2 regions of the Kosakonia oryzendophytica genome follow, and region 2 is predicted to be linked to the other one. Evidence: predicted binding sites of a transcription regulator. Region 2 holds the regulator's gene; the other holds the start of a gene.
The links. The regulator LexA, encoded in region 2, represses DNA repair genes until DNA is damaged. The targets are predictions, from matches to a motif close to TNCTGTATGTACATACAGNA.
Positions count from the first base shown of each region.

Region 1 (16,102 bases), 1.3 Mb from region 2:
GGCATCGCCGGTTGTGAAATAGGAAACACCGGCAGCGCATCGAGAAGGCGTTTACCATAGCTTTTGGTCAGCAGGCGCTTGTCGTAAATCACCACTTCGCCATGGCAGCCGTGGCTTCGAATCAGTCGCCCCACCTGCTGGATCAAATTGAATGACGCACTGGGCAGGCTCTGGACTTCAAACGGATAGCGATTCAGGCTTTTCAACCATTCGCCTTCGGTGATCACCACCGGGCTGTCAATGGGCGGAAAGGCAATTTTATGAATGTGCACCTGCGTCAGGTAATCCCCTTTTAAATCCAGCCCCTCGGCAAAAGATTGCAAACCGACCAGCACGCTGTGTTCACCGCCATCAATGCGTTTACGGTGCAGTTCCACCAGTCGATAACGTGGCTGATCCCCTTGCACCAGTAACAACAAACGCAGATCGGTCACGTAACTCAAAAAGAGCTGCATCGCCCGCTGACTGGCGAACAGCACCAGCATCCCCGGATGCGCTTTACTTTCCACCTGCTGGCGAAACCAGGTCGCCATCTCCGCAATATGCTGCTCTTCATTTTCAATCAGCGGCTCATAACGCATCTGCGGAATGACGATTTTGCCCTGCTCAACATGGTTAAACGGCGAATCCAGCGTAACAAAACGGTCTCCGGCCTTCTCTTTCAGGCCGCTCATCTCCTGCAAACGATTAAAGCTGTTCAGCGAACGCAGAGTAGCGGAGGTCACCACAATATGCGGAATGCTGCGCCAAAGCAGCTTTTCCAACTGATCGCTCACGCGAATGCCAACGCAATGAAACAGCATATGCAGTTGCCCGTCGCGCACTTCCCGCGTGGCCCACTTCGACACCGGCGCGCCGGAAGCTTGCGTCATGGAGGCCAGCCGCCATAGCTTACTTTGACTTTCAAACATGCCCAGCGCGCGGTTCATTTGCAGGATCACGCGATGCAGACGGACGATATCGTGGCTACCGGTCTTCTCGCTTAAATCATTCAGAAACAGCTCCGCCAGGCCGCGCAGCATCTCGGTCAGCTTCGCCAGCCGCTGGCAGATAGCCATTACCTCATCCGGCAGTTCGCCCATCGCAAAACGGTGTTCGGCTTCCTGACCCGCAGGAAGATAGAGATTGAGTATGTTGTTTAACGACGCGATCAGTTCATACAGCTCTTCACAGTGGGCATTCAGCCGTTCCGGGATCGCCAGCGGCGGCATGGTTTTTGGTCGGAACTGCTCCAGACAGGTTGCCACCAGTTTGCAGAACAGATCGAGTTGGAGGCGGTACCAGGAGGCAGTAATCTCTGCGCTCATCTCCAGGGCGTCCCGCGCGACATCCGGCAAATGGTGGCCTTCATCCAGAACCAGCAGCAGATTTTTCGGCTCCGGCAGTACTGCTTCGCTCTCCATTGCTGCCATCACCAGCGCATGGTTCGCCACCACCACTTCCGCTTCCTGAATTTCACGACGCGCGACAAAAAACGGGCATTCGCGGTAGTAGTGGCAGTTGCGGTTAAGGCAACTGGCTTTATCGGTGCTGAGACGCCGCCATAACTCATCACTTATGGCTTTGTCGGTATGATCGCGCAGGCCGTCCCATTTATAACTGTCGAGATCCACTTTCAGCGCCGCGCAGAGCTTCTGCTCTTCCTGATTCCCCGGCGTTAGCTCATCATCCAGAAACGCCAGCAGATCCTGCTGGTTCGGCTCAGAGCTGGCCAGCGCGGCGAGATTGCGCGGGCACACGTAGCGACCGCGCCCGAAGGCGGCGGTAAAGCGCAGGTCGGGGATAATTTTGCGCAGCAGCGGCAGATCTTTGCTGAAGATTTGATCCTGCAAGGCAACGTTAGCGGTGCTGACGACCAGCGTTTTTTGCTCTTCGCGGGCAATGGCAATGCCGGGAATCAAATAAGAGAGGGTCTTCCCGACGCCGGTTGGCGCTTCAATCGCCAGATGCCGCCCTTCATCACCCGCCAGCGTTTTCGCCACATCGGCAATCATCTGCCGCTGCGGGGCGCGGGGAATAAAGTCCGGAATCTGTTGTTGCAACGCCTTATACCAGGCGGCAATCTGCGCTTTTAACGCGGCGGTAAGGGCCATTCGACAACCTGAAATACTGTATAAACAGCCACTATTGTGGCATTTTTAGCGCCCTGGGGGTAACGGTTTTTGCAATGCCGGAAGCGGTCGCCTGGAAATATCCCTCCGGTTGCAAATACAGGATATTTTTCGCAGCGCCGATCACAATTTGGCACATCTGGCCATCTATGCCCTGAGCGACGCGTTGATCATTTATTCGGGCGATGCTAGTTTTTACCTGCATTACGCTTGTTACCGAATATCGGGCAAAACCTAAATGCAGACTATGAGGACAAATCCGTCCGCGGCTGTATTTACGTTTTGCCCGTTTTTGTTTGCAGGAGTTGGCGATGCTGGTCAAACAAATATTAAATAATAACGTTGTCAGCGCCATTGATGAGCGTGGGCTTGAGGTTATTCTTACCGGCCGCGGTCTTGGGTTTAATACCCACACCGGTGCCAGCGTGGATACCCAGGCCATCGAAAAAATATTCCGGCTGCAGGATTCGCAGATCTCTGCCCGCTTCAAAGATTTGATCAGCGAAGTGCCGGTAGAAATACTGCAACTGACCGACGATATCGTCGCCCTGGCGCGCACAACGCTGCCGCATAAATTAAGTGAAGGCCTGTACGTTACTCTGGCCGATCATCTTCATTTCGCCCTGCAACGCAGCCAGAACAGCGAAGTGCTGCCCAATCCACTGGAGTGGGAAGTGCGCCATTTCTATACCGCAGAATATAGCATCGCCCGCCAGGCTCTGGGCATGGTAGTGGCCCGCACCGGTACATTATTACCCGATAGCGAAGCCTGTAGCATCGCCCTGCATATTGTGAACGCCGGACTGAACGACACGATGGGTAAAACCACGCAGATTACGCGCCTTATTTACCAGTTGCAGAATATCGTTAAATACTTTTTCAGTCTGCCGCTCGATGAGCACAGTCTGAATTATCAACGCTTTATTACCCATTTAAAGTTTTTCGCCCAGCGGGTGATTGATGGAGTGGTATTAAATAATGACGACGAGGAATTATTTGCCATGGTGCAGCGTCGTTATCAGACAACCCTGAAGTGCGTTGACGCCATTAATGAGTTTGTCGGTAAAAATTATCACCACACCATGAGCAACTCGGAAAAGCTCTACCTGACCGTGCATATCGAAAACGTCGTGCAACGGGCAGAGTCGTAAAAAATATTCTTTCCAGGCTTGTTACTGTTAAATCAGGCAAACCCCAGAAGAGCAACGCGCCGGTTTATCACCGGTAATTGTTATGACACCTGCAATGCAGGCGTCAGTCTGGAGGAATGACCATGAACTATCAGGATACCGCGCAGCAGATCATTACCCGGATCGGCGGCAAGGATAATATTCTGTCGCTGTTTCACTGCATCACCCGTCTGCGTTTTTTACTGAAAGATCACGACAAAGCTGACCGTGCGGCGCTGGAAGCGCTGGAAGGCGTGATAGGCGTGAATATTTCAGGCGACCAGTATCAACTGATTATCGGCAACGACGTTGCCCCCTTGTGCGAAGCGCTGCTGGCAAAACTGCCAGGAGTCTCATCCGGCGGCGCGGTGCAGCATGGCAAACGCCGAAATCCGATTTCCGTCGTGCTGGAGGGACTATCCAGCATCTTTTCGCCCATCATTCCGGCCATTGCCGGGGCCGGTATTCTCAAAGGGGTGCTGGCGCTGCTGGTCGCCATGCACTGGCTGGAGACCAGTAATCAAACGTACCAGATCCTGCTGGCGATCAGCGACGGCGTTTTCTACTTTATGCCGCTGGCGCTGGCATTCAGCGCTGCCAATAAATTCGGCACCAACCCGTACGTTGCCGTCGCGCTGGCCGCCGCCCTCTTCCACCCTGCACTTCAAACGTTGTTTAAATCCGGCGCGCCAGTGCATTTTATGAGCCTGCCGGTACCCACGGTCAATTATGCCTCTACGGTAATCCCGATTTTACTGGCGGTCTGGCTCCTTAGTCGGGTGGAAAAGTGGATTGACCGCATCATGCCCGGCGTGTTGAAAACGATGTTTGTCCCGCTGCTGAGCCTGGTGATTGTCACCCCCATCACGCTTATCGCCATTGGTCCGCTGGGTATTTTTGCCGGTAACGCGCTGTCTGGCGGCATTATCTGGCTGGTGGAAAATATGGGTATCGTCGCAGGTGTGGTGGTGGGCGGCACGCTGTCGATGATCATTATCACCGGCATGCACTATGTGCTGGTGCCCATCATGATCAACAACATCAGCCAGATGGGTTTCGATCCGTTCAAGATCCTCTTTTATGTTGCCAACCTCGGCCAGGCTGGCGCGGCTTTTGGCGTATTCCTGCGCGCCAAAGACCGGAAACTGAAGTCGCTGGCGCTGACCACCAGCTTCAGCGCCGCAATGGGCATTACCGAACCGGCGATGTACGGCATCAATATTCGTTATAAACGCCCCTTTGCCGCCGCCTTGATTGGCGGTGCCTGCGGCGGCGGTTTCGCCATGGCAATGGGGGTGAAAACGTATGCCTTTGCGCTCAGCGGTCTGCCCGGTCTTCCGGCTCTGGTTGGCCCCACTTTTCTGTGGGCGTTGGTCAGTATCGCCATCTCGTTTACCTGCGCCGCCGTGGTCACGGTGATCCTCGGATTTGAAGAGACGGTGGTTGCCGGCATCAGCCCGATGCCGGTGGCACGCAGCGAAGAGAAGCTGTTTGCCCCTGTCAGTGGTGAACTGAAAGCGTTGAGCACACTCAGCGACCCGGTCTTCGCCGATGAAATTTTTGGCAAAGGCCTGGCGATTTACCCCACCAGTGGCGAGTTACGTTCGCCCGTTAACGGCAAGGTGGCGTCGCTGTTTGAAACCCACCATGCGCTGGCGCTGCAAAGCGATACCGGAGCAGAAATCCTGATCCATATCGGTATCGACACCGTCAAGCTGGGCGGACGCCACTTTACCAGCCACATCACTGCCGGGCAGATAGTCGAGGTGGGCGATTTACTGGTGAGCTTTGATCTTGCGGCGCTGAAAGCCGAAGGCATCGACCCCAGCGTGATTGTTGTGGTCACCAACAGTGAACAGTACGGCGATATCAGCCCGGTAAAAGCAAAGGGCGATGTCGCCAGCCGGGACGCATTTCTCACACTGACCGCGACAGCGGCGTAAGGAGCAGACGTATGGCATTTTCGAAAGCATTTCCGGACGGTTTTTTATGGGGCGGCGCCACGGCCGCTAACCAGCTGGAGGGCGCATGGAACGTGGGAGGAAAAGGGCTATCGGTCTCTGATGTTTACACCTTCGATAGCAATATGCCCCGCGAACGCTGGCTCGATCAGTGGCTGGGCATGACCCACGCGCAGGTACGTGAAGCGCAGGATCCGGACAGCAAAAAATACTACCCCAAACGCAAAGGCAACGACTTTTACCACCACTTTAAAGAGGATATCGCCCTGTTCGCCGGAATGGGTTTTAAGTGCTTTCGCATGTCGATTGCCTGGACGCGCATCTTCCCGCGCGGCGATGAAACCACGCCGAACGAAGCTGGACTGAAATTCTACGACGAGGTGTTCGATACACTACTGGCGCACGGTATTCAACCGATTGTCTCGCTGTCGCACTACGAGATGCCGCTGGCGCTGGTCACCGACTACGGCGGCTGGCCGAATCGCCAGTTGGTCGATTTCTACGTGCGTTTCGCCACCACGGTCTTCACCCGCTACCGCAAAAAAGTGAAGTACTGGATGACCTTCAACGAGATCAACTGCGTGAAACATCACCCGTATGTCAGCGTTGGGGTGATCGAAGAGGACAATCCGCATCTCGAACAGGATAAATACCAGGGCGCGCACCATCAGTTTGTCGCCAGCGCACTGGCCACCAAAGCCTGCCATGCCATTATTCCCGGCTCGCAGGTCGGCTGCATGATCAGCTACCAGATGCTCTATCCGCACACCTGCCATCCGGATGATTTGCAGGCCTGTGAAGAGATGCAGCGCGTGTCGCTGTTCTTTAGCGATGTGCAAGCGCGCGGCTACTACCCGGCCTATACCGATCGCATGCTGGCGGAGAAAGGCGTTACGCTGCAAAAAGTGGTCGGCGATGATGAGATCCTGCGCCAGCACCCGGTCGATTTCGTCTCCTTTAGCTACTACATGTCGAGCACCGTTAGTGCGCACCCGGAAAAACTGGAAATAGCGGAAGGCAATATGGTGACTGGCGGCATCCGCAACCCATACCTCCCCACCAGCCAGTGGGGATGGCAGATTGACCCGAAAGGGTTGCGTCTTGCCTTAAACCAGCTGTATGACCGCTACCAGAAACCGCTGTTTATTGCCGAAAACGGGCTGGGCGCAGTGGATACAGTTAACCCGGATGGCTCGATTGATGACGATTACCGTATCGATTACCTGCGCCAGCACGTGGAGCAGATGCGGGAAGCCATCGGCGATGGCGTTGATCTGTTTGGCTATACCTGGTGGGGGCCGATTGATGTGGTCAGCGCCGGCACGGCGCAAATCTCCAAACGCTATGGGTTTATCTATGTGGACCAGGATGATATGGGCAACGGCACCCAGGCCCGCTCGCTGAAGAAAAGTTATCACTGGTATAAAAAACTGATTGCCTCCAACGGCGAAGATTTGACGAATTAAGGAGCGGAAATGGCTGTTTTCCCGAAAGGTTTCTTATGGGGCGGTGCGATTGCCGCCAACCAGGCCGAAGGCGCATGGAACGAGGATGGCAAAGGGCCATCGATTGCCGACGTGGTGCGCGGCGGTATCGCTTCCGGCAAACATGATGCGGTGATTGACCCGAATCTCTATTACGCCAGCCACGAAGCGATTGATTTCTACCATCGCTACAAAGAAGACATCGCGCTGTTCGCAGAGATGGGGTTCAAATGCTTTCGTACCTCGATTGCCTGGTCGCGCATTTTTCCGCGCGGTGATGAAACCACGCCCAACGAAGCCGGGCTGGCTTTTTATGACGCTCTGTTTGATGAGTTGCTGAAGTATGGCATCGAGCCGGTTATTACGCTTTCCCACTACGAAACGCCACTGGCGCTGTATCAGGAGTACGGCGGCTGGAAGAACCGTCAGTTGATTGATTTCTTTGCCCGCTACTGCGAAACGGTCTTCCGCCGCTATAAAGGCAAGGTCAAATACTGGATGACCTTCAATGAGCTGAACAACATGAACCGCATGCCCTTCGCCACCGGCGCGGTAGATGCTGACGCCAGCGCACAAACTATCTGGCAGGCTAACCATCACCAGTTTGTCGCCAATGCGCTGGCGAACAAGCTGTGTCATGAGATTATCCCGGGGGCGAAAATTGGCTGCATGTTGTCATTGAGCACTGTCTACCCGGCCACCTGTAACCCGGAAGACATCTTCTCCACGATGCAGTTGCGCCGTCGTTCACTGTTTTTCTCTGATGTGATGATGTTCGGTCAATACCCGGCTTTTGCCCCGCGACTGTTCCGCGAACTGGGGGTAGCGCTGGAGATTGCCGAGGGGGATCGGCAACTGTTGGCGGATTACCCTTCCGATTACCTTGGCTTTAGTTACTACCGCAGCGTACTGCATCAGACTGGCGGGCAGTTCCGCATTGATACCGGCGGAACGGCCGGGCTGGATAATCCCTGGCTGGAAAAAACAGAATGGGGCTGGCCTATCGATCCGCAGGGCTTCCGTATTGTTTGTAACGAACTGGCGGATCGCTACCGTAAGCCACTGTTTATTGTGGAGAACGGCTACGGCGGCGTCGATGAACCCGATGCTGACGGGCAAATTAACGATCTGGCGCGTATTGATTATGGCCGCCGCCATATTCAGGCGATGGCGGAAGCCATTGAAGATGGCTGCGATATCATGGGCTATACGTGGTGGGGGCCCATCGACATTGTGAGCGCCGGTACCGGTGAAATGAAAAAACGTTACGGCTTTATCTATGTGGATAAAGACAACGACGGCAATGGCACCCTGAAGCGCAGTAAGAAGAAGAGTTTTGAATGGTATCAACAGGTTATCGCCAGTAACGGAGGGATTCTGTAGAGGACGAAAACGAATTTGCAAGCCCGATAAGACAAAGACGCCACCCGGCAAATGAATGCCGGATGGCGTTTATCTGATCGGCAGAATCAGACGATTACTGCGCGGCAGACGGTTTGCGCGGACGACGACGGGATGCATTACCTGCTGGTTTAGCGGCTCCGCCGTCAAGGCGACGTCCACCTGCTGGCTTGGTCGCACCACCATCAGGACGACGTCCACCTGCCCCACCTTCGCTACGGCGCCCACCTTCCGGCTTAGCGGCCCCGCCTTCACTACGGCGCGGTGTGCGCGGTTTTTGCGCTTCGCCATCGGTGCGACGCGGTGCTGACTGACCACGACCGCCCTGCCCGCGACCACCACCCTGACGACCACCGCCCTGGCCGCGACCATTTTGAATGGGTTCGGCTTTGATTGACGGATCCGGATCGTAGCCCGCTAATGCAATGCGTGGGATCTCTTTCTTCAGCAGACGCTCAATATCGCGCAGCAGTTTATGCTCATCAACGCACACCAGCGACAACGCTTCACCGGTTGCAGCCGCACGGCCGGTACGGCCAATACGGTGCACGTAATCTTCCGGCACGTTGGGCAGCTCATAGTTCACCACGTGCGGCAGCTCTTCAATATCCAGACCACGGGCGGCAATATCGGTCGCCACCAGCACGCGAATATCGCCGGATTTGAAATCCGCCAGCGCACGGGTACGCGCGCCCTGACTTTTATTGCCATGGATAGCGGCGCTGGTAATGCCGTCTTTGTTCAGTTGTTCAGCCAGATGGTTGGCGCCATGCTTGGTGCGGGTGAAGACCAACACCTGCTGCCAGTTACCCTCGCCGATCATCTGTGACAGCAGTTCACGCTTGCGTTTTTTATCAACGAAATGAACATGCTGCGTCACCTGTTCAGACGCGGTGTTGCGGCGCGCCACTTCAATTTCGAGCGGGTTGCGCAGCAGTTTTTCCGCCAACTGTTTAATCTCATCCGAGAAGGTCGCGGAAAAGAGCAGATTCTGGCGTTTAGCCGGCAGCTTCGCCAGTACGCGGCGAATATCGTGGATAAAGCCCATATCCAGCATGCGATCGGCTTCGTCCAGCACCAGAATTTCCACACTATCGAGTTTCAGTGCATTCTGGTGTTCCAGATCCAACAGACGCCCGGGTGTCGCTACCAGCACATCTACGCCGCCGCGCAACTTCATCATCTGCGGGTTAATGCTGACCCCGCCAAACACCACCATAGAGCGGATATTCAGGTATTTGCTGTACTCACGAACGTTTTCACCCACCTGTGCCGCCAGTTCACGGGTCGGCGTCAGGATCAGCGCACGCACCGGACGACGGCCTTTCGCGTGCGGCTCGCTCTGGATCAAACGCTGCAACAACGGCAGGGTAAAACCGGCGGTTTTACCGGTACCCGTCTGGGCACTGGCCATCAGGTCGCGGCCTTGCAACACAGCCGGGATCGCCTGCTGCTGAATAGGGGTTGGCTGAAGGTAACCCTGCTCTGCGACCGCGCGCAGAATATCCGGATTCAGGCCAAGGGCATCAAATGACATAACAACTCCGCACCGCCCCGACCTGTCACAGGTGTAGTTTTCGAGGAGATAATAATTTGATTGATGACAAAAACCACAATGCCATGAAGGGGCGGAGTGTATCAGCTTTTGTGATCGCACGCATAAAATATCCCACAAAGAAAGCGCAGCGGGAGATTCGTTCAGCCCAGGCTGGACAAGCACAAAAACTCCCCCTAAAGTTAATCAATCGATTGATTAATTATTATTGCGCCCATGAATACGACACCGACAACCAGCAAAGGTGAACAAGCCAAAAGCCAGCTTATTGCCGCCGCACTCGCGCAATTTGGTGAATACGGCTTACACGCCACCACCCGGGATATCGCCGCGCAGGCAGGGCAAAATATTGCCGCCATTACCTACTACTTTGGTTCCAAAGACGATCTCTACCTCGCCTGCGCACAGTGGATAGCCGACTTTATTCATGAAAACTTCCGCCCTCACGCACAGGCGGCGGAAGCGTTGTTCGCCCATCCCGTTCCGGATAAAGAGGCCATACGCGAACTGATCCACCGGGCATGTAAAAGTATGATCACCCTGCTGACGCATGACGAAACGCTCAACCTGAGTAAATTTATCTCCCGTGAGCAGCTCTCTCCCACCCGCGCCTATCAACTGGTGCATGACCAGGTAATTGCACCGTTACACAGCCACCTGACCCGCCTGCTTGCGGCTTATACCGGCCTCGACGCAGGCGATACGCAAACCATTATTCATACCCACGCGCTACTGGGGGAAATTCTCGCGTTTCGTCTCGGGCGGGAAACCTTTTTGTTGCGCGCCGGATGGACACAATTCGATGCCGAGAAATCGTCGCTGATTTTTCAGGTCATCACCTGCCATATCGATTTGATTTTGCAAGGATTAACGCACAGGAGTCCCGAGTAATGAAAAAGCCCGTCGTGGTGATAGTAGTTGCGATTATAGTGCTTGCCGTGCTGGGCGGCGGCTGGATGTGGTATCAAAGCAAACAGGAAAACAGCCTGACGCTGTATGGCAATGTTGATATCCGCACGGTCAATCTGAGCTTTCGCGTGGGCGGTCGACTGGCCTCGCTGGCGGTGGATGAAGGGGACACCATTAAACGCGGCCAGTTGCTGGGTGAACTAGACAAAGCGCCGTATGAAAATGCCCTCTTGCAAGCGCAGGCCAATGTCTCCACCGCGCAGGCGAAATACTCGCTGGCGACGGCGGGCTACCGCGATGAAGAGATAGCCCAGGCTGTTGCCGCCGTGAATCAGGCACGTGCAGCGTATGATTACGCGCAGAACTACTACCAGCGCCAGTTGGGGTTGATAAAAAGTCATGCGATTCCGGCCAATGACCTGGAAAATGCACGATCCTCACGGGATCAGGCACAGGCCACGCTGAAATCCGCGCAGGATAAACTGAGCCAGTATCGCGCCGGGAACCGCCCGCAAGAAATTGCTCAGGCCAAAGCCGGCCTCGAACAGGCAGAAGCCGCACTGGCGCAGGCACAACTGGATTTGCAGGACACCGCGCTTATCGCCCCGGCGAACGGCACGCTGCTGACCCGCGCGGTGGAACCCGGCAGTATGCTCAGCGCGGGCGGAACAGTGCTGACGCTCTCCTTAACCCGCCCGGTATGGATACGCGCCTATGTGGATGAGCGTAATTTGCAACAAGCGCAGCCCGGTCAGGAGGTGACGCTGTACACTGACGGTCGCCCAAACAAGCCCTATCACGGCAAAATCGGGTTTGTCTCCCCGACCGCCGAATTTACGCCCAAAACCGTTGAAACCCCGGATTTACGTACCGACCTGGTCTATCGCCTGCGCATTATCGTCACCGATGCCGACGACACACTGCGCCAGGGCATGCCAGTCACTATCCATTTTAACGAGGCGCGTCATGAGTGAGGCGACCATCCATCTGCACGGGCTGGTAAAACGCTTTCCCGGCATGGATAAACCCGCCGTGGCGCAACTCAACTGCACCATTAACGCCGGTTACGTCACCGGGCTGGTCGGGCCGGATGGTGCCGGGAAAACCACGCTGATGCGCATGCTTGCAGGCTTAATGAAAGCGGATGAAGGCAACGCGCAGGTGATGGGACTGGACCCGATACGCAACGACAGTGAACTGCACGCCATGCTGGGCTATATGCCGCAAAAATTTGGCCTGTATGAAGATTTGACGGTGATGGAGAACCTCAATCTGTACGCTGATTTGCGCAGCGTCACCGGCGAAAAACGGCAGCAGACATTTTCACGGTTGTTGGCATTTACCGCCCTCGCTCCGTTTACTGACAGGCTGGCCGGGAAGCTCTCCGGCGGTATGAAACAGAAGCTCGGGCTGGCCTGTACGCTGGTCGGTGAACCGAAAGTGCTGTTGCTGGATGAACCTGGCGTCGGCGTCGATCCGATCTCCCGTCGCGAATTGTGGCGAATGGTGCATGAACTGGCCGGTGATGGGATGTTGATTCTCTGGAGCACCTCCTATCTTGATGAGGCCGAACAGTGCCGCGAAGTGCTGCTGATGAACGAAGGGGAATTGCTCTACCAGGGCGAACCGAAAGCGTTGACGCAGACCATGGCCGGGCGCAGTTTTCTGGTTTCCAGCCCGCAGGAGAATAACCGCCGGTTGCTACGTCGGCTGCTGAAGCAGCCCCAGGTCAGCGATGGGATGATCCAGGGGCGCTCGGTGCGCATGATCCTGAAAAAACAGGCTCAGGCGCAGCAGATCCAGGCCGCTGAAAATATGCCCCCTTTAGACATCGCGCCGACCGCGCCGCGCTTTGAAGATGCGTTTATCGATCTGCTTGGCGGCGCGGGAACCGCAGAATCACCACTCGGATCAATTCTGCATACGGTAGAAGGTCATGCGCAGGAAACGGTGATCGAAGCCAAATCCCTGACCAAAAAATTTGGTGACTTTGCCGCCACCGACCATGTGAACTTTGCTGTAAAACGCGGGGAAATCTTTGGTCTGCTTGGCCCTAACGGTGCCGGAAAATCCACCACCTTTAAAATGATGTGCGGCCTGCTGGTGCCAACGGACGGCCAGGCGCTGGTATTGAATATGGATCTGAAAGTCAGCTCCGGTAAAGCACGCCAGCACCTGGGCTATATGGCGCAGAAATTCTCCCTCTACGGCAACCTGACGGTGGAACAAAATCTGCGCTTTTTCTCTGGCGTTTATGGCCTGCGCGGGCGGGCGCAGAATGAGAAGATCACCCGCATGAGCGAGGCATTTGGTTTAAAAAGCATTGCCGACCATGCCACAGATGAATTGCCGCTCGGTTTTAAACAGCGCCTGGCGCTGGCCTGCTCCTTAATGCATGAGCCGGATATTTTGTTTCTCGACGAACCGACATCCGGGGTCGACCCGCTGACGCGCCGTGAGTTCTGGCTGCATATCAACAGCATGGTGGAAAAAGGGGTGACGGTGATGGTCACCACCCACTTTATGGATGAGGCGGAATATTGCGATCGCATTGGGCTGGTGTATCGCGGAAAGCTGATCGCCAGCGGTACGCCGGACGCACTAAAGGCGCAAACGGCCGACGCCGACACGCCCGATCCCACCATGGAACAGGCGTTTATCACGCTGATCCATAACTGGGATAAGGAGCATCATAATGAGCCTTAACGCGTTATCCTGGCGGCGCGTACGCGCGCTGTGCGTGAAAGAGACACGACAAATTGTGCGCGATCCCAGCAGTTGGCTGATAGCGGTCGTGATCCCGTTGTTGTTGCTGTTTATTTTTGGCTACGGCATCAACCTGGACTCCAGCAAGCTGCGCGTCGGCGTGCTGCTGGAGCAGCACAGCGAAGAGGCGCTGGATTTCACCCATACGCTGACCGGCTCGCCGTTTATTGATGCCACCATCAGCGATAACCGCCAGCAACTGATCCAGATGATGCAGGCCGGGCGTATTCGCGGCCTGGTGGTGGTACCGGTCAATTTTGACGCACAGATGGCGCGCCCCGGCGATACCGCGCCGATTCAGGTGATCACCGACGGCAGCGAACCGAACACCGCTAACTTTGTGCAGGGTTATCTTCAGGGGATCTGGCAACTCTGGCAGCAGCAACGGGCGGACGATCGTGGCGAAACCTTCGACTCGTTGATCGACATTCAGACGCGCTACTGGTTTAACCCGGCAGCCATCAGCCAGCATTTTATTATCCCGGGGGCCGTCACCATTATCATGACGGTGATAGGCGCGATCCTGACATCGCTGGTGGTGGCGCGCGAATGGGAGCGTGGCACCATGGAGGCATTGCTGTCGACGGAAGTGACGCGGGCGGAACTGCTGCTGTGCAAACTGATCCCCTACTACTTTCTCGGCATGCTGGCGATGCTGCTGTGCATGCTGGTGTCGGTCTTTATTCTCGGCGTGCCTTATCGCGGTTCGTTAGTGGTGCTGTTTTTTATCACCAGCCTGTTTCTACTCAGTACGCTGGGGATGGGCCTGCTGATCTCGACCGTTACCCGTAATCAGTTTAACGCGGCGCAGGTGGCGCTGAATGCGGCATTTTTACCGTCGATTATGCTGTCCGGTTTTATTTTTCAGATCGACAGCATGCCGGCGGTGATCCGCGCGGTGACCTATATCATTCCGGCGCGCTATTTCGTCAGCACTCTGCAAAGTCTCTTTCTGGCGGGCAATATCCCGGTGGTGCTGATGGTGAATGTGCTGTTTTTGGTGGCCTCGGCAACGATGTTTATCGGCCTGACATGGCTGAAAACGAAACGCAGACTGGATTAAGGAAAAGCCATGTTTCACCGTTTATTGACGCTAATCCGCAAAGAGTTGCAGTCGCTGCTGCGCGAACCGCAAACCCGCGCCATTCTGGTGCTGCCGGTGCTGTTGCAGGTGCTGCTGTTCCCCTTCGCGGCCACGCTGGAAGTGACGAATGCCACCATCGCTATCTACAACGAAGACAACGGCAAACATGCGGTGGAGTTAACCCAGCGTTTTGCCCGTGCTAAAGCGTTTACCCATGTTCTGCTGCTGAAAAACCCGCAAGCGATCCGTCCGACGCTTGATACGCAACAAGCACTGTTGTTGGTGCGCTTCCCGGCGGATTTCTCGCGCAACCTGGATAGCGGCGTCACCGCGCCAATGCAGTTAATCCTCGACGGACGTAACTCCAACAGTGCGCAAATTGCGGCCAATTATCTGCAGCAAATCGTCAAAGATTACCAGCAAGAGCTGATACGCGGGCAGAAAAAGCCCAACAACAGTGAACTGGTGATACGCAACTGGTATAACCCGAACCTCGACTATAAATGGTTTGTGGTGCCGTCGCTGATTGCCATGATCACCACCATCGGCGTAATGATTGTGACATCGCTGTCGGTGGCGCGCGAACGTGAGCAGGGCACACTGGATCAACTGCTGGTTTCGCCGCTGGCCACCTGGCAAATCTTTGTCGGCAAAGCCGTACCGGCGCTGATTGTCGCCACCTTTCAGGCCAGCATCGTGCTCGGCGTCGGGATTCTGGCGTATCACATCCCCTTCGCCGGTTCACTGCTGTTGTTCTATTTCACGATGTTGATTTATGGCCTGTCGCTGGTGGGTTTCGGCCTGTTGATCTCGTCCCTCTGCGCCAACCAGCAGCAGGCGTTCATCGGTGTGTTTGTCTTTATGATGCCGGCGATCCTGCTCTCCGGTTATGTCTCGCCGGTCGAAAATATGCCTGTCTGGTTGCAGGATTTAACCTGGGTCAACCCCATCCGGCATTTTACCGACATTACCAAACAGATTTATTTGAAAGATGCCAGCTTCACGATTGTCTGGCAGAGCGTCTGGCCGCTGCTGGTGATTGCAGCGACCACGGGGTCAGTCGCGTATGCGCTGTTCAGACGGAAAATTATGTAACCCGGCGCGCATCAGCATTGGCGTTATTGCTCAGCGTTACCGATGTTCGCGGGGATTGGCTGCATTGCCGCTTTGAGGCAAACCGAACGATTTAGCGGGAAGTTTTCTCTCTTTCGTTAACAGCGAAACCACCGCCGGGCCGGCAAGGATAGCCATCCCGGCGAGAGCCAACAGAACGTTGTTTTGCAGTACGCGGGAAAGTAACCAGATGACAATCAGCGACGCGCCAAAATACCAGGTAGTCGTCAGCTCTTCCAGCACATCGCCAGCCTCACGCCAGCGTGCGTCGTGGTGGCGCTGTAAGAACAGCATCAGCAGCACGGTCACACCATACAGCACGCACAAGCCCAGGCCAACGCGCACCAGCACGCCGCTCATCCAGCCCATCACCAGCACCGCCACAATCAGCATGTGCAACATAATCTGCCAGCAACTCAGACCTGTCGCGACGCGAACGCGTTGTTGCCACTTCATGGCCACTCTCCTGAAGGATTTTTATCTGTTAGAAGAGTACTCGCATTTACGGAAAATTCCGTAACCCCGCCTTTTTTTGTGACAGGGACTACA
Region 1 covers NZ_CP115659.1:3,469,972-3,486,073, forward strand. Annotated here, with positions in the region: gene dinG (ATP-dependent DNA helicase DinG) at 1-2,093, opposite strand, end outside; gene licT (BglG family transcription antiterminator LicT) at 2,423-3,262, shown strand; gene O9K67_RS16835 (beta-glucoside-specific PTS transporter subunit IIABC) at 3,385-5,223, shown strand; gene O9K67_RS16840 (glycoside hydrolase family 1 protein) at 5,235-6,707, shown strand; gene O9K67_RS16845 (glycoside hydrolase family 1 protein) at 6,717-8,108, shown strand; gene rhlE (ATP-dependent RNA helicase RhlE) at 8,203-9,663, opposite strand; gene O9K67_RS16855 (hypothetical protein) at 9,720-9,929, shown strand; gene cecR (transcriptional regulator CecR) at 9,898-10,572, shown strand; gene hlyD (secretion protein HlyD) at 10,572-11,564, shown strand; gene O9K67_RS16870 (ATP-binding cassette domain-containing protein) at 11,557-13,296, shown strand; gene O9K67_RS16875 (ABC transporter permease) at 13,286-14,419, shown strand; gene O9K67_RS16880 (ABC transporter permease) at 14,429-15,535, shown strand; gene O9K67_RS16885 (YbhQ family protein) at 15,572-16,009, opposite strand.
Region 1: a site for LexA is predicted at 2,108-2,127, ahead of dinG (ATP-dependent DNA helicase DinG). Genes of this name have one in related genera too.

Region 2 (16,102 bases):
CATATTCGCCGCCGGGATCAGAAAATCGTCCTGCAGGGTTTTGCTGACGGTTTCGGTTTTTGTCTGGCTGCGTCCGGTGATGAACCAGATGCTGTCGCCGCGCTTCACATGCATGGCGATAAGCTGGCGCGCCACCTCTTTGGGAATACTGAACTCATCCCATCCGTTATTCATCTTTTCCCAGAATGCCGGGTTATGCAGATACGCTTCGCTGTCTGGCGACCAGGTTTTCTTCCCGCGCCAGAAACCAGGGCTGGAAAACAGCACGGTATCATCAATATCAAACCCTACCGCCATTGGTGGGCGTTCAACCAGCGAACGTTCAATTTGTGCGACGGAAACCCAGTGAATGGGTGCCTGTTCCGCCAGTTTGGCCACATTGGTGCCATCAGAAGAGGGTGTGGGGGCGGAGGCATAAACCGCAGCGCCTCCCAGCGTAAACCACAGACAGGCAGCGCCAAGGGCAAGTGTGAACTTTCGCATATTTATCCCTAAATTATCAGCTCGTTATGTTTTATAAATGGTGCGAACGGTCAAAAATCTACCCGACCATAACCCCAGCGGCAGGTGAAACAAAGGATTTTCTGCGGATTAGCCATAGAATAAGAGAATACGGGGGAATAACCCCCTGCTGAAAAGCAGGGGATCAGGATGAAAATGTGAGCAAGTACTTACATCACTGATGCAAAAGCCTGCGCGACACGATGCACATTGCGACTATTCAGACCGGCAACACAAATACGCCCGCTGGCCACCAGGTAAATACCGAACTCTTCACGCAATCTTTCTACCTGCTGTGCGCTCAGACCGGTATAGCTGAACATGCCGCGTTGCTTGATCAGATAATCAAAATTACCGCCCGGTACCGCCTCTTTCAGAACCTTTACCAGTTCCTGGCGCATTGCCAGAATGCGGGTGCGCATCGTTTCCACTTCCGCCAGCCATGAGGCTTTCAACCCCGCATCGCCCAGCACGGTCGCTACCAACTGCGCACCAAAATTCGGCGGGCTGGAGTAGTTACGGCGAACGGTGGCTTTTAACTGACCGAGTACGCGATCGGCGGCAGCTGCGTCTTCACACACAATGGAGAGGCCACCGACACGCTCGCCATACAGGGAGAAAATCTTGGAGAAGGAGTTGCTGACCAACACTGGCAACCCGGCACGGGCCATCGCGCGAATCGCGTAGGCATCTTCTTCCATGCCTGCGCCAAAGCCCTGATACGCGATATCGAGGAAGGGGATCAGATTGCGTGCTTTTACAACCTCAACCACGTCATCCCATTGCGCGTTGGTTAAATCCGCGCCGGTCGGGTTATGGCAGCAAGGATGGAGCAGAACGATACTTTGTGCCGGCAGCGTATTCAGTTTTTCCAGGAAAGCAGAGAAACGCACGCCATTGGTCTCATTGTCGTACCAGGGGTAAGTACTTACTACAAAACCGGCACCTTCAAAAATGGCAACGTGGTTTTCCCAGGTCGGATCGCTCACCCATACGCCCGAGTCGGGGAAGTAACGTTTCAGAAAATCTGCACCCACTTTCAGCGCACCGGAACCGCCCAACGTCTGTACTGTCGCAACACGTTTTTGTTCCAGCACGGGATGGTCCGCGCCAAACAGCAGCGGCGCAATCGCCATACGGTAACTGTTCAACCCTTCCATCGGCAGGTACAGAGACGCGCCGTGCGGCTGCGCATTGAGGCGCGCTTCTGCTTCGGCGACAGCCTGCAAGCGTGGAATGATGCCGTCTTCGTTGTAATAGAGCCCGATACTGAGGTTAACTTTGTCGCTACGCGGATCGTCTTTAAACCGCTCCATAAGAGAGAGGATCGGGTCGCCAGCGTAGGCGTCAACTTTCTGAAACACGCGTGTATTCTCCAGGTTTACAGTAGGCATGAACTCACACAATAAACCGGAAGTCAGGGAAGGTCGAGAGCAGCAATGATAGTGGCGAAAAATAAGCGTGTTAGCCGCGAAGAGCCGTAAGGATTTGTGCCACGCGCTGGTTTACCGAACCCCGCACGCGAAGAAAAGGGATGCCGCGCTGTGTCAATTGGTCAACGTACCATGCCTGCTGCCGCTGGCGGAACGTTTCATCCTGCCGCGTGCCGTCCTGCACAAAAGGAAAATCATCTTCACACAGCACCACCCAGTGATAGTGCCGCTCTGCCAGTGTGTATAGCTCATCCGGCGCCTTGCCGAACATCTCCAGCGTATAGAACAACGTCGTGAGTGGCGAGGTATCGCATACCAGCCAACGGGCCGCTAGCGCCGCGTCTTCACGCCTTACCTGTGTCTGCGCAATAATCAGCAAATCATCGTACGCCAGTTCACCGCCCTTTTCTTCCCAGCGCTCCCGGCCATATTCCGCCACGTAAACCGTCTCCAGCGCCTGCGCCAGGGCTGCGCTCAGAGTGCTTTTACCGGTGGATTCACCTCCCAGCAGGCAAATGCGTTGAACAAAATCCCGATAGACACTGGGCGAGAGCATCTGCCGCCAACGGTGGACATCGCTCCGGATCAGCGTGCCGGAAGGTGCCTGTGCGCCCTGCTCACGCTGTAAGCGTACATGCACCACAGGCTGAGCAAAACGTTCACTGAGCACGCGGGCAAAGCCGTCGCCGTAATCTTCAGCGGTAAAGACCGCTTGTGGGCAGCAGTTCAGAACCTGCAAACAGAGGTCGGCCATATAATGCCGATGCTGGTCACCGGGAGCATCGTTATGCGGCAACGCACCGAGCCCCCAGCTTGCAACGCGCTCCGGGGTCAGAACAACGATTTCACATTGCGGAAACCGCTCCCGCAGCCAGCGTTCGCGTTTTTCTGGCTCACAACCCGGTATTTCCGGTTGCGAATAGCTAATCAGCCAGACGCGGTCACACTGGGCCAGCGCGGCATTGATCAGCCGCTCATGACCACAATGCAGCGGGGCGAACTTCCCCACCACCAGTCCACTGGCGAAACGTGTCATCGCGCGACCAGCGCCTTGCGCCACTGGTACAGACCGTGCCATGCGTTACACCAAAAAACGAGATACAACCCGGCGGTCAGCCAGAGATCGCGCGCCGCATAAAGCGGTACGGCAATGGTGTTGACCAGTAGCCAGAAATACCAGCTCTCGAGCCTGCGCCCCATCAGCATGAACTGCGCAAGCACGCTGAACACCATGATGGCGGAATCCAGCCACGGCGACCACGCGTTGGTAAAACGGTGCAGCAACCACGCATAACCGCCCGCCACCAGCAACGCGCCAGCCAGCATGGGCAACAGCCGACCGATCGGCGTTTTGCGCACCGCCAGTTCACTGCCATGATTCCCTTTCAGCCAATTGACCCACCCGGCAATACTGCTGGCAATAAAGAACACTTGCAGGGTGACGTCCGCGTACAGTTGCACCGAGTAAAACACCCAGCCATACAGCACACAGCCGATAATCCCCGTCCACCAGGTGTGCATGTTATTGCGCGCGGCAAGCCATACAGAGAGGGCATAGGCCAGGCAGGCGGCGATTTCCATTGGAGACAAAGGGCAATCCTTTTTAGTCGATGTATTTCAGTGTCGCCCTGGCGGTCAGGCGCGTAATAAGTTCGTAAGCACTTACCTTCGTTATTTTAGCGATGCGTTCAACGGGTAACCCTTCGCCCCATAACACGACCCTATCACCGGCGCGATCTTCTGCTTCCGGCCCCAGGTCGACGCAAATCATATCCATCGCTACCCGCCCCACAATCGGCACTTCACGCCCGTTAACCAGCACCGGCGTACCGGAAGGCGCAGCACGAGGATAGCCATCGCCGTAACCCATCGCGACCACGCCCAGGCGGGTGTCGCGTTCGCTCTGCCAGGTGCCACCATACCCTACAGCATCACCTGCTTTATGTTCGCGCACAGCAATAAGCTGTGAAGTCAGGGTCATCGCGGGCTGAAAACCGAAATCTGCACCCCAGGGTTTGTCTTCCAGCGGCGATACGCCATACAGAATAATGCCCGGACGCACCCAGTCGAAGTGCGATTGCGGCCACAGCAACGTGCCGCCGGAGGCAGCAATCGTGCGCAGGCCTGGCTTACCGTCGGTAAAGGTGGTGAAAATATCGAGCTGGCGTTCCGTCGCGCCGCACTCCGGCTCATCGGCACGGGCAAAATGGCTGGCGACGTTCACTGGCTGGCGGACGTTTTTACACTGCGACAAGCGGGCATAAAAGGCCTCCGCTTCATTGGGGTGCACCCCAAGACGGTGCATGCCGGTATCGAGTTTCATCCACACGGTGACTGGCGCGTTCAGAGGGGTCGTTTCCAGCGCCTTAAGCTGTTCCTCGCTGTGGACGACGGTCTGTAGCTGATGTTCAGCGACCAGCGGCAACGCTTCGGCATTGAAAAAACCTTCCAGCAGCAGGATCGGTTGCGTTATGCCGCCTGCACGCAGGAGCAGGGCTTCTTCGAGACGGGCGACGCCAAAAGCGTCGGCATCAGGGAGCGTTCGCGCGGTCTCAAGAAGACCGTGTCCATAGGCGTTCGCTTTCACGACTGCAACCAGTCGACTGGCGGGGGCCAGTTCGCGCAGGCGTTGCAGATTGTGTCGCAGAGCGCGGCGGTTCACTACTACGGTTGCCGCTTGCATTTCAATTCCTTACTAAAAGAATTTCCTGAATCATTCGTGTCGCAGGAGGGAGATAAACCCGGGGATCGCCGGGAGCTTAGTAAACTAAGTGACCGGGTGAGCGGGCTCCGTCAACGCACCTGCGGCACGAAGGATGACGGAAATTTATTCGTCATCATATTGAGGCCCCGCATAGTTATCAAAGCGCGACCACTGCCCGTTAAATGTCAGGCGCACCGTCCCGATAGGGCCGTTACGCTGTTTACCAATAATGATTTCCGCAATGCCTTTTAAGTCACTGTTTTCGTGATAAACCTCATCACGATAGATAAACATGATCAAGTCCGCATCCTGCTCAATGGAGCCGGATTCACGCAGGTCGGAGTTGACCGGACGTTTATCGGCACGTTGTTCCAGAGAGCGGTTAAGCTGCGACAGCGCCACCACCGGCACCTGCAACTCTTTGGCCAGCGCTTTCAGTGAGCGGGAGATTTCGGCGATTTCCAGCGTACGGTTGTCGGACAACGACGGCACGCGCATCAACTGAAGGTAGTCAATCATGATAAGCCCGATGCCGCCATGTTCGCGGGCGATACGTCGGGCACGGGAACGGACTTCCGTCGGGGTCAGACCGGAGGAGTCATCAATATAGATATTGCGTTTTTCCAGCAGGATACCCATGGTGCCGGAGATACGCGCCCAGTCCTCATCGTCGAGCTGACCGGTACGAATGCGTGTCTGATCAACCCGCGACAATGACGCCAGGGAACGCATCATAATCTGCTCAGATGGCATCTCCAGGCTGAAAATAAGCACTGGTTTATCCTGCAACATTGCCGCATTTTCGACGAGGTTCATTGCAAATGTCGTTTTACCCATCGACGGACGCGCCGCGACGATAATCAAATCTGACGGCTGCAAACCCGCCGTTTTCTTATTGAGGTCGTCATAGCCGGTATTGACCCCGGTTACGCCATCATGGGGTTGCTGGAAAAGCTGCTCGATACGCGAGACGGTCGCTTCAAGAACATCGGCGATATTCTTCGGGCCTTCGTCTTTATTCGCGCGGCTTTCTGCAATTTTGAAGACCCGCGACTCCGCCAGATCGAGCAAATCTTCACTGGTGCGCCCCTGCGGATCGAAACCGGCATTGGCGATTTCATTCGCCACCGAGATCATCTCACGGACCACGGCCCGTTCACGCACGATATCCGCATAGGCGCTGATGTTCGCCGCACTTGGCGTATTTTTGGACAGTTCCGCCAGGTAAGCGAAACCACCAACGATCTCCAGTTGCCCCTGACGCTCCAGCGATTCCGCCAACGTAATCAGGTCAATGGGTTTGCCCATCTCCTGCAGGCGGTGCATTTCGGTGAAAATATGGCGGTGCGGACGCGTGTAAAAATCATCCGCGACAACACGCTCGGCGACGTCATCCCAGCGTTCGTTATCCAGCATTAAACCGCCCAACACTGACTGCTCCGCTTCAATGGAATGCGGAGGCACTTTCATCCCCTCAAGCTGTACGTCGCGGGATTCAGTCTGTTTGTTGAAGGGTTTATTTCCTGCCATAGTGAATGGAGCTACCAAGGTAATGAATGGTTCGAAAGATTATCACAGAGTTCAGGAGGAAGCATGGCGACACGAATAGAATTTCACAAGCATGGCGGCCCTGACGTGCTGAAAGCCGTGGAGTTTACCCCCACAGCACCAGCGGAAAACGAAATCCAGGTGGAAAACAAAGCCATAGGTATCAACTACATTGATACCTATATCCGCAGCGGACTTTACCCGCCGCCGTCTTTGCCGAGCGGGCTGGGCACCGAAGCAGCCGGCGTCGTCAGCAAAGTGGGCAGCGGCGTGACGCACATTAAGGTGGGCGATCGCGTGGTCTACGCGCAATCAGGGCTGGGCGCTTACAGCTCGGTACACAATGTCCCTGCCGATAAAGCGGCGATCCTGCCGAATGCCATCTCTTTCGAACAAGCCGCAGCCGCTTACCTGAAGGGATTGACGGTCTTCTACCTACTGCGCAAAACCTGGGAGATCAAACCCGACGAGGTATTCCTGTTTCACGCGGCGGCGGGCGGCGTTGGGCTTATTGCCTGCCAATGGGCGAAAGCGCTCGGCGCGAAACTGATTGGCACCGTGGGGTCAGCGCAAAAGGCGCAGCGTGCATTGCAGGCCGGTGCCTGGCAGGTGATCAACTACAGCGAAGAGAATGTGGTCGAACGCGTGAAAGAGCTTACCGGCGGCAAAAAGGTGGGCGTGGTGTACGACTCGGTCGGGAAAGATACCTGGGAGATCTCGCTCGATTGCCTGCGTCGCCGTGGCCTGATGGTCAGCTTTGGTAACTCCTCCGGTCCGGTTACCGGCGTGAACCTCGGTATTCTCAACCAGAAAGGTTCGCTCTATGCCACGCGCCCTTCCCTTAATGGCTACATCACCACGCGGGAAGAGTTGCAGGAAGCCAGCAATGAATTGTTCTCATTGATTGCCAGCGGCGTCATTAAAGTGGATGTGGCAGAGAGCCAGAAATTTGCTTTAAAGGATGCACAGCGCGCACATGAGGTGCTGGAAAGCCGTGCAACCCAGGGTTCAAGCTTATTGATCCCTTGAGTTCATCGCCGGAAAGAATTAGGGCTTCCCGCAGGAAGCCCTTTCTTTTTTTAGTTCGGCTGCATTGTAGGGTACAGCGCGATGAATTCGTTAACGTCGCGATAGTGACAGATTTGATAAGCAAATCCTATGCGGTTCTAAGCAATGCGCCACTAAATGTTTCAGGGTTGTGACGCACCACTCAATACTTTAGTAACGCCAACGGTTATTGCGTTGATAACGTGGGAGCTTCGGTTCTTTGATAGCGCGAATGATCCAGACCACGGCAACAGCCAACAATAGCCAGGGCAACAGTTTGATCATCAACGCAAAAAGCCCGCCTAAAAACATCACTGCGGTTGCCACAACCAGCGCCGCCACAATACCCAGCAGCGACACGCCGGTCACCAACAACATAATAAAGAAGCCGATAATAAACAGTAGTTCCAACATAGCGCTCTCCACAAACCAGGTAACTCATTCTTCTATTACAAGAAATATGCCAACCTTAACTTACTGATTCAGCAATAAAAAAACCTGCACTGGTGTGCAGGTTTTAGTGAATTTGACCAGGTTTTAGTGAACTTTTAACGCGCCTGAGCAACAAGACTGAGCGCTTTCTCAACAACCTCAACATCTGCGCCGGCCTTGTGAGCATTCTCACTCAGGTAGCGGCGCCACTGGCGCGCCCCAGGGATCCCCTGGAACAGGCCCAGCATGTGGCGGGTGATGTGCCCCAGGTAAGCCCCCTGGCTGAGTTCACGCTCTATGTAGGGATACATCGCGCGAACAACCGCCACCGGATCGGCATCGCCGACCTCCGCGCCAAAAATTTCCCGATCAACCGACGCCAGAATCCCCGGGTTCTGGTAGGCTTCGCGGCCCACCATCACGCCATCCATATGTTCCAGATGAGCTTTGGCCTCCGCCAGCGACTTAATCCCGCCATTAATCGACATCGTCAACTGCGGGAAATCGCGCTTCAGCTGATAGACACGCGGGTAATCCAGCGGTGGGATCTCACGGTTTTCTTTCGGGCTTAAACCGGAGAGCCAGGCTTTACGGGCATGAATAATAAAGGACTCGCACTCACCTTTACCGGCAACCGTACCGATAAAGTCGCAGAGAAATTCGTAACTGTCCTGATCGTCGATACCAATACGCGTTTTCACCGTCACCGGAACAGAGACCACATCGCGCATCGCTTTGACGCAATCGGCAACCAGTTGCGCTTCTCCCATCAGGCAAGCACCAAAGCGACCGTTCTGCACGCGATCGGACGGGCAGCCGACATTGAGATTAATTTCATCATAGCCGCGCGCTTCAGCCAGCTTCGCACAATGGGCAAGCTGCGCCGGATCGCTGCCGCCAAGCTGCAATGCGACCGGGTGCTCTTCTTCACTGTACGCCAGGTAATCGCCTTTACCATGAATAATCGCACCGGTGGTCACCATCTCGGTGTACAGCAGCGTCTGACGCGACAACAGTCGCAGAAAGTAACGACAGTGCCTGTCCGTCCAGTCGAGCATCGGCGCCACGCTAAACCTGCCAGACCAGTGATAAGCAGAATCGGTGGGCATCAGGCGGGTTTGCTGGTTTTTTGTCATGTAGGATTACCGTGCAATTTTGGCAGTTAAAAAATAGAGGTATCAGGCCCGCCCAGGTCAGGCAAATAACGGCACCTGAAATAGCGGGGCGTCATTCTAGCATAATGGAACACCTTAAACCCGATGGCATTCAGTACAACCCGATAGCGCAATAACCGGCATGAACTTGTACAAAACACGATCGACACCTATCATTTTTGGTAGGCATAGGAAATGTTCGTCAATAGCCTGACGCTATTAACCACCGTAACGGGTAAAAGGAGTTAAAGAAGATGACTACACCGTATGTTCGCCTCGATAAAAATAACGCTGCTGTTCTCCTCGTTGACCACCAGACGGGTTTACTGTCATTAGTGAGAGATATCGATCCAGACAAATTTAAAAATAACGTTCTGGCATTAGGCGATCTCGCTAAATATTTTAAGCTTCCCACCATTCTCACCACCAGCTTCGAAACTGGCCCTAATGGTCCTCTCGTTCCTGAGCTAAGAGCGCAATTTCCTGATGCGCCGTATATTGCTCGTCCTGGCAATATCAACGCCTGGGATAATGAAGACTTTGTTAAAGCGGTAAAAGCGACCGGTAAAAAACAGTTGATCATTGCCGGTGTTGTAACGGAAGTGTGTGTGGCCTTTCCTGCACTATCGGCGCTGGAAGAAGGTTTTGAGGTATTTGTCGTCACCGACGCATCCGGGACATTCAACGATATTACGCGACATTCGGCCTGGGATCGCATGTCAAAAGCCGGCGCACAGTTGATGACCTGGTTTGGCATCGCCTGCGAATTACACCGTGACTGGCGTAATGATATTGAAGGCCTGGGTAACCTGTTTTCGAACCATATTCCGGATTACCGTAACCTGATGACCAGTTTTAATACGTTGAGCAACAAATAACCGTGTAAAAAAACCGGAGGCCACGCGCCGCCGGTTTTGTCTTCGTCTGGTTGTACCTTAGAATGTCACGCTAAGTTGCGCACCAGCACCCCATGTTTTGTCTTCGCCTACCAGCCCCATTAAATCGACGTGAACCCGGTTAAACGGCGCGAAACCGACACCACCCGTAAAGACGTTTTTGTCATCGCCTTTCACATCAGCGCGATAACCGGCCCGAACCGCCAGCCAACTCAGCGGACGAATTTCACCGCCGACGCCCACATACTGGGAGTCCTTCTCGCTCTTAAAGCCTTTGGTTTCGGTTAAATCACCGTCGGCACTTAACGTCACCAGATCGTTATGCCATGACACCCCGGCCGTCACCACCGGGCTAATCTGGTAAGTGTCTTTATAATTGACCGTCTGCCCGGTTCTGCCGTTGCGGATCAGGACATCTTTGGTGTCGATATCACGGGAAATCAGGTTTGTACCGGTCAGACCAACAGAGATGTTTTCCCCTAAATCTGCCGCCGCACCCACATCCACGTTAAAGCCGGTGTCATCGGTACGATAGCGGCTATTGCTCCACTCACTGCTGTGATAGTCATAAATAGAGGTAGTGTAGTTCCAGACCCAGGTTTTCTGGAGCTTTGGCGTCACGCCCAGAGATAAAGGGATGCCGCCCACCTCGAACTGCCGGGCAACCGCAACGCCGTAATCCGATACAACAGCCGCACGACCGGATGCCGTGGAGTTGAGATTTTTGGTGATCTCATTGCTGCCATTTGGCGACACAACGGCATTTAGCGCTTCAGTTGCTGCAACCGTTGTACTGTTCTGAATACTGCGTAAATAGGTAATATCCTGCTGATCAACCGACGAGCTAACAATGGCATGCGCATAGGCTTTGGTGACAAAAGCCACCGAGAGCACATCGTTTGGAATGCTGACAGCAATACCCGCCGCCGCTTTGGCCCGCGCGGTTTTCCCGTTCAGGAAAGTCAGTTCATTCGCCAGGTCTTTGGCAGCACTCTGGAATTGACCGATGGTACCCAGAGGGTTAGCGAGAAATTGCGCGGCGGTGAGGTTATCAACGACATCGCGATAGCTGTCGATTTTGTCACTGATATTGTCGATTTCGTCGCGCAGATTGTCCTTATCGGTAATTTGCGCCTGCACACTAGGCAGAATAACGGTGATATCGTCTTCCGGTTTGGCTTTTGCCAGCAGTGCCGGGTTAATAAGGGCGCCGCTGCCATAGTTTGCGGAGGCAACACCGGTTCCCCCCATTGCATCATTACGTGCTTCCGCCCAGGTATTGGCTGCTCCCGCCTGATTTGCCACAACGAAGGAGACAGCTATCGCGACCACCGAAAATTTGAGATTTTTTTTCACAGTATGCGTCTCGTAGTCAGAATGAGTTTTTTTTAAACCTGATTAGTATTTGCTAAACAGGAAGGCTCTATTGCTGCGAATAACATAGGAAAAAGTAGCTAAATCTTCTGAACGAAAAATAATCGACAGAAGTGATTTTTGTGATTAATGACACTCATTATTTATAGAAGACGCTGATGAGTTCGTGGATATATCGGCGAAAAACGGATCCCAGGACGCGATCTCGGCGTTTCGCGCCGGACATGGTAAAGTACGGGTTTATTGCTTCCCCCGAAACAGAGAGCGCCCATGGATAAGACCACTTCGCAAGAGATGTTAGTGCAGGCTGAAAAGCTGTGCGCGCAGCGCAATGTGCGCCTGACTCCCCAGCGTCTTGAAGTGCTGCGATTACTGAGCCTGCAGCAAGGGGCAATCAGCGCTTACGATCTGCTCGACTTATTACGCGTCAGCGAGCCGCAGGCTAAGCCGCCAACCGTCTACCGCGCGCTGGATTTCCTGCTGGAGCAAGGGTTTGTTCATAAGGTAGAGTCGACTAACAGCTATGTGCTGTGCCATTTGTTTGATCAACCGACGCACACGTCCGCCATGTTTATTTGCGATCGCTGCGGGTCGGTGAAAGAAGAGCAGGCGGAAGGCGTGGAAGATATTATGCACGCGCTGGCGGCGAAGATGGGTTTTGCCCTGCGCCATAACGTGATTGAAGCACACGGTTTATGCGCCGCCTGTGTGGAAGTGGAGGCCTGCCGTCATCATGAGCACTGCCATCACGATCACAGCATTCTTGTAAAGAAAAAACCGCGTTAATAGCGCTGATAGTTCGTTCCGGGGAATAAGTATGTGACCCGGGCGAAAAAGCGCAGCCAACACCGGTAACACATCAAAGATAACGGGACATCCCGAAAGATTTCGCGTTTTACCCAGGCGGCAAGCGTACGCGTTCCGGGGAGCATACATCAGTATGTGACCCGGGCGAGAAAGCGCAGCCAACACCGGTAAAACGTGAAAGATAAAGGGAGGGTACATCCGTGTACCACTTGGGCAGGGTAACGCTCACAAAATCAACACATTGAGGGTCAATGTCCGTTACCAGCGGTAATCATTACGGCTTTCCCAATCCGTAACTTCCTTTTCTGCCTCATCTTTTGCGTAACCGTAACGCTCCTGGATTTTACCCACCAGTTGGTCACGTTTGCCTTCGATGACGGTCATATCGTCATCGGTCAACTTGCCCCATTTCTCTTTCACAGTACCTTTAAACTGCTTCCAGTTACCGCCGATTTCGTCTTTGTTCATCGTTGACTCCTTATCGTTCGGTTAAAAGTTACGTTCCTGTTACGCTGAACGTACTGATCATTGTAGTCAGGAATACTGCCAGTTGGTTTATATTCGGAATCTTTAACCATTTACGACAAAGAAAGCAGTATTAACGAGGCGGGAGAAAGAAGTATAAGAAAAGAGAGGGGTCAGGGGTGGCCAATACCGGAAAACCAGGTGCCATTGCGCCAGTGACGACGCCACACCCATGCTAAAGTCAGCCCTCGCAGCGCCAGAAACACCGTCAGCGACAGCCACAGGCCATGGTTGCCCAGCGTCGGCACCGTCAACAACGTCAGGGCAAACCCTCCAGCGGCAACCGCCATGCTGTTGCGCATTTCTGCACCGCGCGTCGCGCCTACAAACATGCCATCCAGCAAATAACACCACACGCCCACCACCGGCAGGATCACCTGCCAGATAAGGTAGTGCCCGGCCATGTTTTGCAAGGCTGGCAGTGAGGTGAGTAACGCGATAATTGACTCCCCGGCCAGCGCATACACCGCTGAGAACGCCAACGCCACCAGACCAGCCTGGCGGCATGCCGCGTGCCAGATGAGCTTAAGCTGCGTGTCGTCACGCGCGCCATAAGCGTGCCCGGAATGGGCTTCCACTGCATAAGCGAACCCGTCCAGCGCATAGGCAGTGAACGTCAGAAACATCATCAGCACCGCATTCGCCGCCACGGTTTCGCCGCCAAGACGCGCGCCGAACACGGTTATCGAACCAAAGCAGAGCTGTAACAATAACGAGCGCAGCATGATGTCCCGATTAAGCGCCAGCAAGCGTCCAAGGCCGCCGCGCCAGGCCGCCTTCAGCACCGGGAAGGTGATACCGCGCATAACCAGCACACGTCGTGCCATCAACAGGCCGAGCGCAAAGGTCGCGTACTCCGCCACCACCGTTGCTAATGCCGCTCCCTGAACGTTCATGCCCAGCCCCATCACCAACCAGACATCAAGCACAATATTGAGAACGTTGCCCACCACCAGCAAGATCACCGGTGCGCGGGCATACTGCACGCCCAAAAGCCATCCCAGCAGCACCAGGTTACCGAGCGATGCCGGAGCACTTAACCAGCGGATATCAAGGAAGCGCCGCGCCTGCTCCAGCACCGCAGCGCTGCCGCCGGTAATGTGCAACGCCAGATCGATAAGTGGCACGCGTAAGAGTGTAATCAGCACGCCAGCGCCCATCGCCAGCAGCAGTGGCTGCACTAACGCCCGAGCCAGCGCAGGCGCATTTTTCGCACCGTATGCCTGAGCCGTGAGCCCGGTGGTGCTCATTCGCAGAAACAGCAGCAGCATAAACAGGAAGCTGGTCGCTGTCGCGCCGATGGCCACACCACCCAGATAGACTGCGCTATCCAGATGCCCGACCACTGCCGTATCCACCAGCCCCAGCAACGGGACAGTGATATTGGAGAAGATCATTGGCAGGGCAAGTCGCCACAGCGCTTTGTCGGATGCAGTCAGCAGCGGCATAGCAGCGTCAGAATCGATCGGGGAAAGGCATTAACGCTGCGGAGCGTAAAACAGCACCGCAGCGAATAAGGGAGGCGTTACAGCCACTCGCCATTGCGAATGACGCCTACCGCCAGTCCTTCAATGGTGAAGTTTTGATCGCGCAGATCAACAACAATCGGGGAAAACTCATTGTTTTCCGGTAACAGTTCAACTGTGTTGCCCTGTTTTTTCAGACGTTTAACGGTCACTTCGTCTTCAATACGCGCCACAACGACCTGGCCGTTGCGTACATCCTGCGTTTTATGCACCGCGAGCAGGTCGCCGTCCATAATGCCGATGTCTTTCATTGACATTCCGCTCACGCGCAACAGGAAATCCGCATGCGGTTTGAAGAGCGCAGGATCGACCTGGTAATGCCCTTCGATATGCTGCTGCGCCAGCAGCGGCTCACCAGCGGCCACGCGGCCGATCAGCGGCAGTCCGAGATCGTCTTCTTCTTCAAGCAGCAAGCGAAGACCGCGTGATGCGCCAGATACGATTTCGATAACCCCTTTGCGCGCCAGCGCTTTGAGGTGTTCTTCAGCCGCATTTGGGGAACGGAACCCCAATTGTTGCGCGATTTCCGCACGTGTCGGCGGCATACCTGTTTGGGAGATGCGATCGCGGATAAGATCGAACACCTCTTGTTGCCTGGCCGTTAATGCTTTCATTCCGCCCCCTGGGTGTATATACAGTTATGCTGTGAGTATATACAGTCAAAGGTGATTTTGGAACCAAATTTAAGCAAATAACCAGAGTGTTATCGAATTCTGGAAGCGTTATCGAAAATGCGACCAGAGCAGTGAGATCCAGGTAAACAGCGCCAGCAGGATAGACATCAGCACCGCTGCCGACCCCATATCCTTCGCTCGCCCGGAAAGTTCATGAAATTCCGCGCCAATCCGATCCACCACCGCTTCAATTGCACTGTTGAGGATTTCAACGATCATTACCAGCGATACCGAACCAATCAGCAGTACGCGCGTGATGGGATCCACATCGAGCCAGCAGGCAATAATAATGGCCAGCACGACCGCGACGGCCTCCTGGCGAAACGCCGCTTCATTTATCCATGCGGCACGAACGCCTTTCCAGGAATAGCCCGCCGCTTTAATGATCCGGGTTAATCCAGTGGTATTATTGGCCATGAAAAGAACCTTTTTATCTAATGAGCATCAATGTCTATGTAAGCACGAAGAGGTACAACAGAAATTATGCGCGCTTTCTGATATTCTTGCGGCGCAATGGCACTATTAACCCAGAGGCTTTACATCCTTTATGTCCGGCTGGCCACGAATTTACTACAAATTACTGAATTTACCATTAAGCGTGCTGGTAAAAAGTAAATCGATCCCCGCAGAACCTGCACAGGAACTGGGTCTCGATACCTCACGTCCCATCATGTATGTGCTGCCTTACAACTCCAAGGCAGACTTGATGACGCTGCGCGCTCAGTGTCTGGCGCATGAGTTGCCAGACCCACTGGAACCGCTGGAAATCGACGGCGCACTGCTACCGCGTTACGTGTTTATCCACGGCGGGCCGCGTGTATTTACCTATTACACGCCAAAAGAAGAATCCATCAAACTGTTCCATGATTACCTGGATCTCCACCGCAGTCATCCGGATTTGGATGTGCAAATGGTACCGGTATCGGTGATGTTTGGTCGCTCCCCCGGGCGTGAGAAGGGCGAAGTCAACCCGCCTTTGCGCATGCTCAACGGCATCCAGAAATTCTTCGCTGTGTCCTGGCTTGGTCGCGACAGCTTTGTGCGTTTTTCACCGCCTGTTTCATTGCGTCGCATGGCGACAGAACACGGCACAGACAAAATTATCGCGCAGAAACTGGCACGCGTCGCGCGTATGCACTTCGCCCGTCAACGCCTTGCCGCAGTTGGCCCGCGCCTGCCTGCGCGTCAGGATCTGTTTAATAAGCTGCTCTCATCCAAAGCAATTGCCCGAGCAGTCGAAGATGAGGCGCGCAGCAAGAAAATCTCCCACGATAAGGCGCAGCAAAATGCTATCGCATTGATGGAAGAGATCGCGGCGAACTTCTCATACGAGATGATCCGCCTGACTGACCGCATCCTCGGCTTCACCTGGAACCGTCTCTATCAGGGCATTAATGTGCACAACGCCGAGCGCGTGCGCCAGTTGGCCCATGATGGTCACGAGATTGTCTATGTGCCCTGCCACCGCAGCCATATGGACT
Region 2 covers NZ_CP115659.1:4,759,894-4,775,995, forward strand. Annotated here, with positions in the region: gene aphA (acid phosphatase AphA) at 1-483, opposite strand, end outside; gene tyrB (aromatic amino acid transaminase) at 672-1,865, opposite strand; gene O9K67_RS22945 (AAA family ATPase) at 1,966-2,970, opposite strand; gene pnuC (nicotinamide riboside transporter PnuC) at 2,967-3,524, opposite strand; gene alr (alanine racemase) at 3,538-4,617, opposite strand; gene dnaB (replicative DNA helicase) at 4,762-6,168, opposite strand; gene O9K67_RS22965 (quinone oxidoreductase) at 6,232-7,215, shown strand; gene pspG (envelope stress response protein PspG) at 7,405-7,647, opposite strand; partial or broken gene dusA (tRNA dihydrouridine(20/20a) synthase DusA) at 7,782-8,818, opposite strand; gene ycaC (isochorismate family cysteine hydrolase YcaC) at 9,074-9,697, shown strand; gene O9K67_RS22985 (conjugal transfer protein TraF) at 9,755-11,071, opposite strand; gene zur (zinc uptake transcriptional repressor Zur) at 11,360-11,875, shown strand; gene O9K67_RS22995 (CsbD family protein) at 12,155-12,364, opposite strand; gene dinF (MATE family efflux transporter DinF) at 12,535-13,869, opposite strand; gene lexA (transcriptional repressor LexA) at 13,947-14,561, opposite strand; gene O9K67_RS23010 (diacylglycerol kinase) at 14,670-15,038, opposite strand; gene plsB (glycerol-3-phosphate 1-O-acyltransferase PlsB) at 15,169-16,102, shown strand, end outside.